DNA from 2 places in the Kurthia sp. Dielmo genome. Region 2 is predicted to be linked to the other one. Evidence: riboswitches for the same ligand, from Rfam matches in the RefSeq annotation. Region 2 holds a riboswitch; the other holds the start of a gene.
What was found. Region 2 has a riboswitch for lysine ahead of KTHG_RS12910 (transporter substrate-binding domain-containing protein). Riboswitches for the same ligand answer to the same signal wherever they lie in the genome.
Positions count from the first base shown of each region.

Region 1 (7,613 bases), on a different contig from region 2:
AACAAAAGTCTAAAAAAATTAAGTTTTTACCGTATCCAGTATGCTGGACAGAGGCTCCTGAAACGTATCAGCAGCTGAAGCGTCAGCGTAGTCGCTGGCATCAAGGGTTAATGGAAAGCTTATGGCGTAATAAACAAATTTTCGCAAATCCCAAATACGGTAAGCTAGGCTTTATCGCCTTTCCGTATTTCTTATTTATCGAATGCTTAGGACCGATTATCGAATTTGCGGGCTACTTATATGTGATTTTCGCCTTTTTCACAGGTGGTGTGTATTTAGAGTTTGCGTTGTTATTACTCTTATTATTCGTTATCAATGGCGCACTATTTTCGATGGTATCTGTCATTATGGAGTCATGGCTAATGAAGCGTTACATATCAGTAAAAGATATTTGGCGCTTATTCGTCTTAGCCATCACTGAAATCTTTTGGTATAAACCATGTACATTATGGTTCCGTCTACTCGGCTTGTGGAATTATGCTCGCGGTAAAAGTAGCTGGGGCGAAATGGTTCGAAAAGGCTTATAAGGGGATGCGACGATGAAAAAATTACTGATTATTTTTGGTGCGGCCATAGCGCTTTTACTTGTGATTTTTGGGGGCTGGCAATTGAAAAGTGACCAAAAACTCTCGATTGCGATTATCGATAAAACAGTTGCAACGACAGAGTATCAAGAGCATCAGGGGTTAAACTGGCTATTAAAAGCAGAGAAATATGTAAATGATAAGGGAGAACCGTATGCCCTAACAGATTACTTTGGCTATCATCCTGAGCAGGACCAGCCTGTAGGGAAACTCCCGACATCATATGACGATACGAATTTGATTTATATTGCAGATACATATGGTGTCTATGAGGAGAAGCAAGGACAGGCTAAGCCGAAAAAGCTCGATGGTGGGCTGACGATGGATGAATGGAATGCGGTTTTTAAACGTCTTGAAGATGATAAGGCGGTTACGCTTGTAACGGAATTTAATACACTCGCATCGCCAACAACGACCGAGGTACGTGAGCATATGAGCAGTGTACTTGGCATTCATTCGTCTGGCTGGATTGGCCGTCATTTTAATGAGTTATCACTCGACAATCCGGATATGCCGAGCTGGTTAAAGAACGAAAAGAATTGGCCGTATAGTGGCGCTGGCTTTGTGCTTGTGAATGAGGAACAAGAGAAATACTTTATTCTCAAGGATGACAAGGATGTGGCTAGTAAACTTACGGTGAAGTACACCGAAGCGGGTCAAAAAGCATTTGATTTAACAGAGTCCGTCGCATTTAATGGCTGGTTTGATATTGTTGAAAGTGAATCAGCAGAAGCGACACTCGCAAACTTCCACTGGGATTTAACGGATTCAGGGAAGCAGTTAATGAAAGAACATGGTGTGCCAACAAAATTTGTCGCTGTTAATAAAATGACGATGAACAATGCGACAGCGTATTACTTTGCGGGGCAATTCAATGTAACACCGTCTGTGCCGAATTACTATCAATTCCTTGGTGTGGAGACATTGAATAGTTGGATTAGTCATTTTAGTAAGGAAACGGGCTTCTACTGGGATGCATATGTACCGATGATGAAAAAGGTACTCGCCCAAACGACCGCACAAAAAAATAAAAAGGTAGCGGCCCTCAAAAAACCAAAGGAAGTTCAATATGTGTCGCGCATTCATGACAATGGTATGCAGGTGCAAGTGAATGGAAAATGGCAGTCAATGAAAATTCAAGGCGTCAATGTAGGGATGGGAAAACCCGGTACGTTCCCTGGACAGGCAGCGATTACGGAAAATGAATATTATAAATGGTTCCAAGATATTGGTAAGCTTGGCTCCAATACGATGCGTGTTTATACGGTGCAACCACCAGGGTTTTATAATGCATTGAAGCGTTATAACGAAGCACACGAACAAAAGCTTTATTTGCTGCATGGTACGTGGATTGATGAGGAACGAATTGTTCATAAGGGTAATGTCTTTGACAAGCAGGCGACAACGGAGTTCCGTGATGAAATTCGCCACATCGTCGATATTCTTCATGGCAATGAAATGATTGCTTATAAAAAGGGGCATGCAACAGGGGCCTATACAGCCGATGTGTCAGAGTATGTCATCGGTTGGGTGCTTGGTATTGAGTGGGACCCAGTGATGGTGAAGTCAACGAATAAGAAAAACAAAGCAGTTGGCGACTATAAAGGCACATATGTATATACAAAGGGTGCATCGCCATTTGAACATTGGATTGCTGAAAATCTAGATTATGTCGCAAAATATGAAAAAGATAAGTATAACTGGGTTCGTCCACTAAGCTTCACAAACTGGGTGACGACAGATCTACTGGAGCATCCTGAGGAGCCTGATCCAGAGGAGGACTTAGTATCCGTCAATCCGAATGTTATTCATTTAAAAGGGGACGTAACGAAAACACAGCAATTCGCAAGCTATCATGTGTATCCGTATTATCCTGAATCGCTGAATTACCAATACAATGATTATATCGATTTTCGTGGCAAGAAAAATAACTATGCAGCATATTTAAAGGATTTACATGCAGCACATGATATGCCGGTGTTAATCGCAGAGTTTGGGATTCCATCATCACGAGGGAAAACGCATAATAACGTCAATGGTTGGAATCAGGGGCATATGTCTGAAACTGCACAGGGCGAGACACTCGTTCATTTATTCGAAGATATTTTACATGAGGATATGATGGGCGGCTTAATCTTTACCTGGCAGGATGAATGGTTTAAGCGGACGTGGAATACGATGGATTTAGATGACCCAGATCGTCGTCCATTTTGGTCAAATGCACAGACGAGTGAGCAGCAATTTGGCTTATTGAGCTTTGATGTATTAAAGGTGAAGGTCGATGGGGATGATCGTGACTGGGAAGGCGCAAAGACCATGTATGAGTCAAGTGGGCCAATCAAGTCACTCATGATGCAGCATGATGAGCGCTATGTGTATTATAAAATTCAAATGAGTGCTGATGCGAAGGGGTATCCGATGCTCATGCTTGATACGAAGCAGACGCAAGGTAATACAAAGATTAATAACTATAAGTTGAAAACTGAAAATGGACTCGAGTTTATCGCACCGTTAAAATCAGCGAAAAATGCTCGTCTACTTGTCGATACACAGTATGATATTTATGCACTGTATTACGGCAAATACGATCCAGAAAATATTACGTATCATCCTGAAAAAAATACAGGAAATTTTACGAAAATTAATTATGTACTAAGCAATGAACTAAACATCCCAACAACGAAAGAAAAATCCCATTCGTTGGGTATGAAACGGGCAAATTACTTGAAGGCAATGCGAATCCTGAAGCAGAAGACTATAATTCTCTTGTTGATTTTAATATAAATGAAGAAGAGCATTTTATTGAGCTACGTGTGCCGTGGATGCTCATGAGTTTCTCAGACCCAAGTTTGAAGGAAGTAATTGGCGATATTGATAAGCCAGATTATAAGGCACGTGAAAAGGTAGACGGCATTCACGTAGGTGTTGCCTTTATGAATGATGAGGACAAAGTTGTCCAAACGTTGCCAGCAAAAAAAGGCAATACGATTAGTCCGTTCAAACAATATACATGGGCAAACTGGGAGCAGCCGAACTCGATTTATCGTCTGAAACCATCCTACTACATGGTACAGGATGCCTTTATGAAAAATGAACAAGCCTTTGTGAAATAACGAAATGAGGCTTTGACATACGTGTAGAAATCAGCTCTCATATGAGCATAAGAAAAACCGGAATCGCGCGGTGGCGCGGTTCCGGTTTTTCATTGCGAACGCAAAAGAACATGACATGTTTTGCCCCAGGCTCATTTTTTTATGCACTGTCAGAAATCATTGATTGCCTCAAGGAGCGGGTTTTGGCTACGACATATTTCTAAATAAGTGCCAAACTACGTCTATTTTCGTACGTAAAAAGAGAGTTTTAATAAGCATCATGCAGAAAGCTGTCAACGAAAATTTTTATTTGCGATTTTTTCATAGATGTTTATTATTTTTAAGATATGAAAAAGGCCCGTTTTCGGTTGTTTTCGGCAAAAACAGGTGTTTTCAGGCTCTCCGAGGGTTGTTTTTGCACGAAAAATCGGATTTGGTCAGTCTAGCATGTCATTTATTGAAATGAATCAAAAATGCGCCATGCAGCACGTTTTTTCTAAGTGAAAGAGAACCCTTAGAGGCCGAAAATAGACCCGAACTCGTGAAAAATGGGCTGAAAACGTCCCTTCTTTGTCCGGTTTTGATAAGATGCTGTACAAAGTTATTGTACGTATCAACCGAAAAAAACATAATTATTTGATATGAAATGCTATTTGGACAAATGATTAGCGTTTCACTAGGTTCATATACATAGCGCTGACACTTATTAAAAAATAAGTCGTATGCAAAAGACGCTTTCTAGCAGGATGTGGCTTTTTAAATAAATGATTCGAAATAAAAAATGGTGTGACATTTAAACGTCACACCGCATGTATTAATCATTTGTTACATACCGATCTTTCGCGCTCGCATAGGAGAAGAAGAATAAAATAATCGCAACGGCTAAGTAAACAAAGTTCGCGCTATGGAAGCCACCAGCGTAATCATGTACGAAGCCGTATAATACCGGACCGGTTGCGGCTAATAAATAACCGATGGATTGCCCGAAGCCAGATAGCTCCGCTGCCTCGTAGGCGTTACGTGCCCGAACAGAGAAGAACATCATACAAATACCAAACGATGCACCACCCGCAAGCCCTAGAAAAATCATCCACAACCATGTGAGGCTCGTCCATTCAAGTAAGAGACCACCAAAACCGATTAAATAAAACAGTGAAAACATCACAACAAGTGGGCGCTGGTCGCGTGTACGGCCTGCTAAAATGGGAATGATAAAGGTCATCGGAATTTGTGAAAATTGTAGTACAGAGAACATTGCACCCGATGCACTCGCACTCATTCCTTGCTCGGTAAGCATTGCCGGAACCCATGCGACGGTCGTATAAAATAAAAATGACTGAAAGCCCATCGCAAAGGTCAAAGCCCATGTCAGTGGATATTGCCAAATTTTCTTTTTCGGTGGCTTACCTGAAAGATTGGCTGCATTTACATGATCCGTCTTTTTCGTTTGTGGTAGCCACACGATAATCGCAATAATGATAAAAACAAGCCAAATGGATAGCGTGCCTTGCCAGCCAAGTGCTGTGGTTGCGATTGGATAGCTTACACCTGCTGCTAGACTTGCTGTTACATTCATCGAAACGGTAAAAATGGCTGTCAGTAGCCCGATTTGAAGCGGGAAGCGAAGCTTAATGATGCTTGGCATCAATACATTACTAAATGCAATACCGATACCGATTAGCACTGTGCCGATGTAGAGCATCGTGCTACTGCCAAGCGAGCGTAAAATAACGCCGATTGCTAAAATGAACATCGCAATAAATAAAGTACGCTCGATGCCAATTCGGCGAGATACCTTTGGAACGATTGGTGAGACGACGGCAAATGCTAGAAGCGGAATCGTCGTAATGAAGCCTGCTATAACATTTGAAATATGTAGGTTATCACGTAAAATTTCGACAATTGGGCCGACTGATGTTATCGGGGAGCGCATCGTAAAGGAAATACAAACGATGCCTAGTACGAATAACCAGGTCGCCTTCGTCCATTTGCGTGAAGTTTCAAAATGTGATTGTTCCATATTCCTCCTCCTATTCCTGAATTGAACTAAGCGTAACAGGTTCGACAAGTAAAGTATAGAAACAAATTATTAGAGGATTACATAAGTTTTAATGTCAATTAAGTCTTGAAGTGAATTGTGTTTTATATTAGAATGAAACGAGTATTAAAAAGAATATTGCAATGCCTCATCCAGCAAAAAAGGTGAGGTAGAGGTCGCGAACGTTATTAGTATCATTTTCGAGATGAGAAAGCATTACTGACAAAATGAGAAAGGAACGTTTGCCGAAGTATTTCAAATGCTTTTATCATTTGAATGCTGGGGCTGTCGCTTAATAGGTGCAGAACTGTCACGTAACAACGTGTTGAGCTATCTTTAATCTAAGTTTGGTGGGACTACTGTATACATACAACCCATTTTAGAGAAAGTTCTAGAATGGGTTTTTTTATTCAGAAAAACCACTGTTAGACCTTGATACGCAATAGGAAAAGAGGAAATTTTTATGAGCAACAATACAGAACAGCTCGAGTTGAGCCGTGGTCTTAAATCGCGCCATATCACGATGATTTCGCTTGGTGGTACGATTGGGACAGGTTTATTACTAGCAAGTGGGAACTCGATTGCACAGGCAGGTCCTGGTGGCGCACTTTTAGCTTATGCCTTAATTGGTGTGATGGTGTACTTCTTAATGACCGGCCTTGGTGAAATGTCGGCTTACATGCCAGTATCATCTACGAGCACATACGCAACACGTTTTATTGATCCATCACTTGGATTCGCATTAGGTTGGAACTATTGGTATAACTGGGCAGTAACAATCGCGGCAGAAGTAGCGGCCGTAGCACTTGTTATGAAATATTGGTTCCCAGATACACCTTCATATATTTGGAGTGCTGCATTCCTTATTATTATTTTCTTACTGAACTATTTATCAGTAAACACATTTGGTGAAAGTGAATATTGGTTTGCCTTTATTAAAGTCGCAACGATCATCATTTTCTTAATCGTATCATTTTTAATGATCTTTGGTATTATCGGTGGGAAAGCACCGGTTGGCTTCACAAACTTCTTTGAAGGTGACGGTCCATTCCACGGTGGTTTCTTCGCAATACTAGGTATTTTCCTAGCAGCAGGGTTCTCATTCCAAGGGACAGAATTACTTGGTGCGACTGCTGGTGAAGCAAAAGATCCTGAAAAAACAATTCCAAAAGCCGTGAAATCTATTTTCTGGCGTATTTTATTATTCTATATTCTAGCGTTATTCGCGATTGGTTTATTATTACCTTACACAGACCCTCGCTTAGTGAATGCTGATGACAATGTAGCGATTAGCCCATTCACATTAGTATTTGAAAATGCGGGTATTGCATTTGCGGCAACATTAATGAATGCGGTTGTGTTAACAGCGATTTTATCAGCAGGTAACTCTGGCTTATACGCATCATCACGTACATTATGGCAGTTAGCAAAAGACGGCTTAGCGCCAAAAATCTTCTTAAAATTAAATCGTAAAGGCGTGCCAGTAGCTGCATTAGTATTAACGGTATTAGTAGCCTGCCTAGCGTTCCTAACATCATTCTTCGGAACAGGTGAAGTATATATGTGGTTGTTATCTTCATCTGGCATGTGTGGCTTTATCGCTTGGATTGGGATGGCCGCAAGTCATTACCGCTTCCGTCGCGCATATATCGCACAAGGAAAAGATTTAAATGATTTACCATATCGTTCTGGCTGGTACCCATTTGGTCCGATTTTCGCCTTTATTTTATGTGCGATTATTTTAGTCGGCCAAGTTCAAGACTTTATGGGTGGCGACATCGACTGGGTAGGAATGACGGTTTCATACATTAGTGTACCGATTTTCTTACTATTATGGATTGGCTATAAAGTGAAACACAAAACAAAAGTATACAAACTACAAGATGTTGATTTAGAAAC
Region 1 covers NZ_HE578966.1:46,866-54,478, forward strand. The annotation lists gene KTHG_RS19855 (glycosyltransferase family 2 protein) at 1-527, shown strand, start outside; gene KTHG_RS19860 (hypothetical protein) at 540-3,368, shown strand; gene KTHG_RS21995 (hypothetical protein) at 3,413-3,697, shown strand; gene KTHG_RS19865 (CynX/NimT family MFS transporter) at 4,491-5,696, opposite strand; lysine riboswitch at 5,877-6,055, shown strand; gene KTHG_RS19870 (amino acid permease) at 6,178-7,613, shown strand, end outside.
Region 1: another riboswitch for lysine. It lies ahead of KTHG_RS19870 (amino acid permease); the one in region 2 lies ahead of KTHG_RS12910 (transporter substrate-binding domain-containing protein).

Region 2 (7,613 bases):
GGAATTTAGTCGATAGTCTTGTTATGCTAGTAACGAAGTGAGGGATTAATAAATGAAAGAAAAATTCGCAATTTCTGCGAGCCTCTTTGTGGTAGCACTCCTTTTTATTGGGGTAGGAGTGATTGAATTTTTTGCCTTAAAAATTTTAGGTTTGCAATATACATCCTTATGGATGGGTATATTATTCATTGTATTATATGGTGTATTTGATTTTATTATTGCCTTTTTTATTGGTGCGATTCCAAGTGTATTAGTGGAACTCGAACTATTAGAAAAACAATATCAGGCAGGACTTGATTTCGTCATTGATTACATATTAGCTTTATGTTTAATTGGGCTATTGGATGCCTTTATGCCATCAATTTCTATTACATTGTATGGCACGTGTATTTTTGCGCTCGTAACGGCAATCATTCATTACAAGATGAATATTCATGATGATGTAGAATCTTCATCAAAAGCTTAATGAATACAACCTCCTTTTATGGTAAAATATTACATAACGGGAGGTGTTTTTATGAATAAATGGCTGAAGAGCATTGTGTTTGTAGGAATAGGTGGCTTATTATTCTTTACGGTGAATTATTTGTTTTTCCATAGTGAAGGACAGATGAGGACGAGCATCACACAAGAAAATATTGTGCAAAAGAATGATACGTACTATTTAGTCGTCGATGATGAGTCATATGAAATCGACGAGCAATTTCAAAAGCGTATTGATACAACGGATACGATTGAATATGATATAGATTATACATATAATTCGCTGTTTCAACGTGGCAAAATTGTAGAGCTCCATAAAATTGGAACAAATTATAACAAATAAAAAACGAGAAGCGGCTACTTGTGCGCTTCTCGTTTTTGCTTTATAGCCAGGATTGATAATGTCGATTCCCATAAATATAAAGCTTTTGTGTCGCAATAATCCGTTCGATTAAGATAATAATGCTTTTAAAAATAGCATATGATGCGACAGATGCTTGTTCTTTTTTACCGTGTCACGGTTTGGTCAACAGCTATAAATTGTAATTGACTAGCTGTTGTAGGTGAATGCTCAGCGATGGTTTGATAGTACGCATGACTAAGCATTAAAAAATACGAAAAAAAGAGCAAGATCGTTGTTCAACGTTTCAAAAAACATTTCTCCTTCAGATGGTGATACATATATGTACGTTTAAAAAGTAAAAAAGTTTCAATTTAATACATTAGGTGGAGGCATTGTATCATTATCATCATCTGGTAATTTCAAATAGCGTTTTAAATCACTAGCCGCACTGTTTAAAGTTTGTTGGATACGCTTGCCTAGCTTTAAAATCGCTGGTGTAATATCACTTTCTTGCCAAATCGTTAATAAATGCTGCTGGAAAGCAACATAGCCAATAAAATCCATCATTCGATTTTGCACCGACTTATAAATGATTTTTTGACTCGCATCATCTGTCATTTCATTATGTAATAGGGTTAATTCAAAGCAAAAATCAAACATTTGCTCACACTTCTCTAAGGTCGCTTTGTATTGTTGCAGGGCATACCAGCTTTGAGACGTTAAATACACCTCACCCATTTTTTTTCGTAAGTTTTCGCGTGCTTTATGTATGTCATTCATAAGATGTTGCATTGCGTCAATGTGGCTTCCAAACGTCATATTATCACCTCACTATATCGCTATTATAACAAGCATTTTAGTAAAATCACATAAAAAGCTTTTCACTTTTTTATACCCTTTCTCATACATGATTAGACATACTATCTTTTCATGTATCTATTAATAAAATAAGTATTAAAGACTATCTATTGTATGGAACCTTGTCATCTTGTCCGCAAATAGAGAATATTTTACAATAAAATAAAATATTAAATCTTATACAAAATAGGGAGGTGTTTTTATGAAATGGAAAAGACTCATCGCTTCTACCATTTTAGCCTTTATGATGTCATCAGCAATCACCTTACAGCCTGTGCAAGCTGCAACGTACCAATTGAAAAATGGTGTATTGATTGATGCAACGACGAAAAAAGTAGTAAAAGGATATGCATTCTACAAAGGAAAATTGTATAAGGACGGCAAATTAAATAAAGGATATGTTTATTGGAATAACAAATTGTATCGTAATAGTGTATTAAATACGGGCTATGCCATTGTTGGCGAAGGAAATTTAATGCGTCTTTATTATGATACACAGCTAAAAAGTGGTACGAAAAAAGCGCGTAATAATACACTTCTATTTAAAAATGGCTTTTTAGCGCAAGGGAATGTACAGACAAAGGACTTACAGTATTTATATGTGGATGGTCGTTTAAGTAGCGCGGATGAAAAGGTATATCAAAAAGCGGGCCTCTACTATTTATATGAAAAAGGCCATTTATCGACAGGTGAAAAAATGGATGCTACAAAGCAGTATTTATTTAAAGATGGCAAGTTAGATACTGCGGCACCGACACAACTAAGAGATGGTCATTTATTTGTAGAGGGTCGTGCACCACAAGGAAGCTATCTATATGAAGGAACACTTTATTTTTATGGTAAGGTAAGCCAAGAATTAACGGATTATAAAGGCCTTTACTATTATAAGGACGGCAAGCTTGCGGATGGTGATGCGAGCCCGTACCCAGTGAAATTCAATCAAGGCGTGCCTATAGTGACGATTGACTCGGTTTCGATGCTTGATTTGAATCGTCTTCAAGTGCTTGGAGAAGATACGAGTTGGTTATTGAAAGAGCAAATTCGGGTGAATGGGAAAAACGTAAAAGGCAAAGGTTATATACAAAGTGAAGAGGATAATTCTGTTTGGTTATTGAATACACCTGTAGCACTTGATGAAGACATTGCCATTCAAATTGGTAATCAAAGCTTTACGTTAAACTATGATTTAACGCAGGCGAGTTTAGCACTTGCGAATGATACATTTGAGCCGGGTGAGGAAAATACGTTGGCGTTGCAGATTGGTGCTACTCAAAAGAGTGTCAAGGAGTGGAAAGGAGCGGGCTATGATATAAAATTTACAGCACAGCAAGCAATCTTTCCGGAAGGCACCACCTCGACAACAGGGGAACTTGCTACGACGAACAAAGGGGTGTACCCACTTCATGTAAGTGTCGAGAAGAATGGTAAGAAGCGCGAGCTAGATACGAAAATTCGTTTTACTGCTTACAATCCAAAAGAGGAAGTAGCAACAGATGAAATTTATCTAAAAGTTCGACAAGATTACTACAACTATCAAATGACACCAACTAAAACATTAGTTGTCGGTGAACTAGGCTATGTTTCTACTGCACAGTTTGCTAACCCAGGGCTCCGTGTGAATGGTGCAAATCTAACCTATACAAGCTCGGATACGTCTGTTATTTCATTCCGTGACGAGGATCTACAGGACGCTAGTAGTGAAGATTCACTGCCTATTATTGCACCACATTTAGTAGCGAAAAAGGCAGGGAAAGCAAAAATCACAGTCAAGGCTGGGAACTATATGCAATCCTTTACAGTGAATGTGGTGGATAGTAAGCGGAAACTAACAACGATTACGGCACCGAAAACGTATAAGGCCTATATAGAGAAGGATATTAACCCACTCGCTGTTTCAGGGCTTCGTGCAACACAAAAAGACCAATACGGAGACCCTTATTACAAGGCTACAAATAAATCGATCATTCAGTATCCAAAGACAATCTCATTCCGCTACGCACCGATAAAAACATTTACAGGCGCTGAAGTGTATACGTCATTAACGCCAATTACTGCCGGTCAAAAAGGAACGATTTATTATAAAAATGCGAGTGGGAAAACACTTGCACAGACAGTACTGACGACGAGTAAGCTTCCAGCAAAGGCGGAAATCGACTTTAATAATTTAAATGATTTAACATGGCACTATGAAGATGTGAATGGAAAATACGCGGGTGAGGTACCAAAAGCAGATGTTAGTGGCTATAAAGTACGCTATAATCCAGCGATGCTATCGATTGATGGTGGGACAACTGGTGAGTATACGATTGGACGTATTAACTATGCACCAGTGACATTTTTACGAAATGGCTATACAACGGTTTATATTTACGATAAAAATGATAAATTAATTCGTACGCGAACAATTTATAGCCCGGCAACGAGACCGGCAATTACAAGCATTGATACAAAAGATGTACCCACATTAACAGCTCCGGCAACAATCGGCTATAAGGATGTACTTTATACGTCAGAGGAAGCCGGGAAAGATCCAAAAGTAGAACGCTTTACACTATCTCAAAATAGTAATGCGACGGTTCGAATGACTCAAAAAGCGCGTGAATGGGCAGATGCAGAGGAATATGAAAATACCGTTCAAGCAGGTGATTTGTATTTGGACTATGATGAAAATGGCAAATTTTCAACAGGGGATAGACCGGTTCTAACAGTAACAGCAGACAATGCTACAGACTATGCCCTCAATAAATGGCAAATCAACGAAAAAGATACAATCTATATTCGCTATGGTAATGTCATTGAAAAAGAAATAAAAATTAATTAAATACGAAGGAATGAAGTCATTTATGTGCATGATTAGGTCGTAAATACCGAAATTGTTTAGAAAAATAAAAATATTATGACAAATTATATTGACATAAAAACAACATTCCTGTATATTTAGTCTCATAAATTAGAATAAATGCCTCACAGCTTCGTGAGGTAGAGGCGCGATAAGTCAAGATACAATCGATGAGCTAGAGAAGAGTTATGAAACGATTGATGAGGGACTATCGCCGAAGTGCATGACGATTTCTCAACATCATGTGCTGGGTCTGCAGTGAACAATTGCAGGACTGTCTCGCTTGAGTTTCCACCTTAAGTGAGTTGTGCTATCTCAATTTGGAATGTTGTGAGGATTCTGGGACTAAAGATAATTTAGGGGCCTGAGTTTACCTCAGGTCCTTTTTTGTTTAGTCCTAATAACTAATTAATGACAAAAAAGGAGAGAGTAGGATGAAGAAAACAGGATGGTTAGTAGGCTTAATGCTTGTACTCGTTCTTGCGTTAGCAGGATGTGGCGCTTCAGATTCTGATAAGTCAGAATCTTCTGGTGATTCAAAGGATACATTTACAGTAGGGATGGAGGCAGGTTATCCACCATTTAACTGGACACAACAGGACGATTCAAATGGCGCCGTGAAAATTAAAGATGGTTCTGAGTATGCGGGTGGTTACGATGTTGCGATCGCACAAAAGGTAGCAGATAAATTAGGTAAGGAATTAGTTATTGTGAAAACAGAATGGGATGGACTTGTTCCCGCATTAACTTCAGGTAAGATTGATGCGATTGTAGCAGGTATGTCGCCAACAAAAGAGCGTTTAAAAACAATTGATTTCTCAGATGTGTATTACACATCTAACCTTGTAATGGTTGTGAAAAAAGGTAGTAAATATGAAAATGCTACGTCATTAGCAGATTTCAGCGGTGCTAAAATCACTGCACAATTAAATACATTCCATTATTCAGTAATTGATCAAATTAATGGTGTGAAAAAGCAATCTGCCATGGATAACTTTCCGGCAATGCGTGTAGCACTAGAGTCAGGTAAAATTGATGGTTACGTTTCAGAGCGTCCAGAAGGTGTATCTGCAGCAGCCGCAAACGATAATTTTGCAATGGTTGAATTTACAGATGGCTTTAAAACAAGTAAAGAGGATACAGCAATTGCAGTTGGCTTACAGCAAGGCAGTGATTTAAAGGCAAAAGTAAACGAGGCGTTAAAAGAAATCTCTGAAGACGATCGTACGAAGCTAATGGATGAAGCAATTGCAAATCAACCAGCAGCAAAATAGTTGCTTGTGAGGAGGAATATTGATGAGTTTAGATTGGTTTATAACCATTATTACGAATAACTGGCCGATGCTTTTACGAGGCGCTTGGATGACCCTAGTTATTTCAACACTCGGGACACTTATTGGCGCATTAATCGGTTTGATTATTGGCGTCATTAATACAACTCCGAAAGCACAAAAGGGCGGTCAAAAAACATTTTTAGCGATTGTAAATGGCTTATTACGTGTCTATGTGGAATTCTTCCGTGGTACACCGATGATTGTACAGGCCATGGTTATTTTCTACGGCACACCGCTTATCATGCAATGGCTTAAAGCAACAATTGGTACGGATTTCGGCTTTAATGGCGATATGAATGCGACATTTGCTGCAGTCGTCATTGTGTCATTAAATACAGGTGCCTATATGGCGGAGATTGTACGAGGCGGCATTATTAGTGTCGATAGGGGACAATTTGAAGCGGCACGCGCAATGGGGATGAATCATTGGACGACGATGACATCTGTTGTGTTACCACAGGTGCTGCGTAATATCTTACCGGCAACGGGTAATCAATATATTATGAATATTAAAGATACGTCGGTATTAAATGTCATTACCGTAAATGAGCTGTTCTTCCAAACAAAAACGATTGCGGGTGCGAACTTCCGTTACTTCGAATCATTCTTCATCGCGTGTATTATTTATTTAATTATGACACTGACAGCGACACAGGTGCTTCGTTTCTTCGAGCGTCGTTTAGAAGGCAAGGCCAATTATCAAATGCTTGATGAAGCGGGCATTATGCGTCCGAAATCACGCGAGTAAAGGAGAGAGAGTATGGGAAACGTTATTGATATTCAGCATCTATCAAAATCCTTTGGTTCGCATGAAGTTTTAAAGGACATTAACTTTTCTGTTGAAAAAGGAGAGGTCGTAACGGTTATTGGTTCATCAGGCTCTGGTAAATCAACATTACTTCGCTGTATTAACCTACTTGAAATACCTTCAGGTGGCGAAATTATTTATCACGGTGAAAATATTTTACAAAAGAAAAATTTGAATGATTACCGTAAGCATATGGGCATGGTATTCCAGCAGTTCAATTTATTTAATAACTGGGATGTTTTAAATAACTGTACTGTAGGGCAAAAGAAAATTCTGAAGCGTTCAAAAGCGGAGGCCGAAGAAATTGCGTTGAACTATTTGAAGGTTGTTGGCATGGATCGCTATGTGAAGGCGCGTCCTCACCAACTATCAGGTGGTCAAAAGCAACGTGTAGCAATTGCGCGTGCGTTATCGATGTCACCAGATGCACTTTTATTTGATGAACCAACATCTGCGCTAGATCCAGAAATGGTCGGTGAAGTGTTACGTGTCATGAAGGAGCTTGCACAGTCGGGATTAACGATGATTATCGTGACACATGAAATGGAATTTGCACGCGAAATTTCAGATCGAATTGTTTTTATGGATAAGGGGTTAATTGTAGAAGAAGGCTCACCGGATGAGTTATTTAATAATCCAAAGCATGAGCGGACAAAAGCCTTTTTACAACGTGCACTCAAATAAATCATGAAGAAGCTGTCTTTTTGGACAGCTTCTTTTTTGTGCAGCATGTATACGATTTCGTGCTATGCTAGATTTGGAGGGGACATAGCGATGAAAAAGTATAAGGTATTGCTTCTCATCTGTTTCACACTATTATTGGTGGCTTGTGCAGATGAAAAAGTGTCTGTTAAAAAAGATGTGACAATGAGTGCGGTCAATGAGCAAGAATATGAGGAGCTAGGCACTGTCCAACTAGATGAAAAACCAGCAAGAGAAGCGCTTCAA
Region 2 covers NZ_HE578959.1:353,629-361,241, reverse strand. The annotation lists gene KTHG_RS12930 (YrvL family regulatory protein) at 53-466, shown strand; gene KTHG_RS12925 (hypothetical protein) at 518-826, shown strand; gene KTHG_RS12920 (hypothetical protein) at 1,193-1,645, opposite strand; gene KTHG_RS12915 (hypothetical protein) at 1,887-4,505, shown strand; lysine riboswitch at 4,657-4,844, shown strand; gene KTHG_RS12910 (transporter substrate-binding domain-containing protein) at 4,958-5,797, shown strand; gene KTHG_RS12905 (amino acid ABC transporter permease) at 5,820-6,605, shown strand; gene KTHG_RS12900 (amino acid ABC transporter ATP-binding protein) at 6,618-7,349, shown strand; gene KTHG_RS12895 (hypothetical protein) at 7,440-7,613, shown strand, end outside.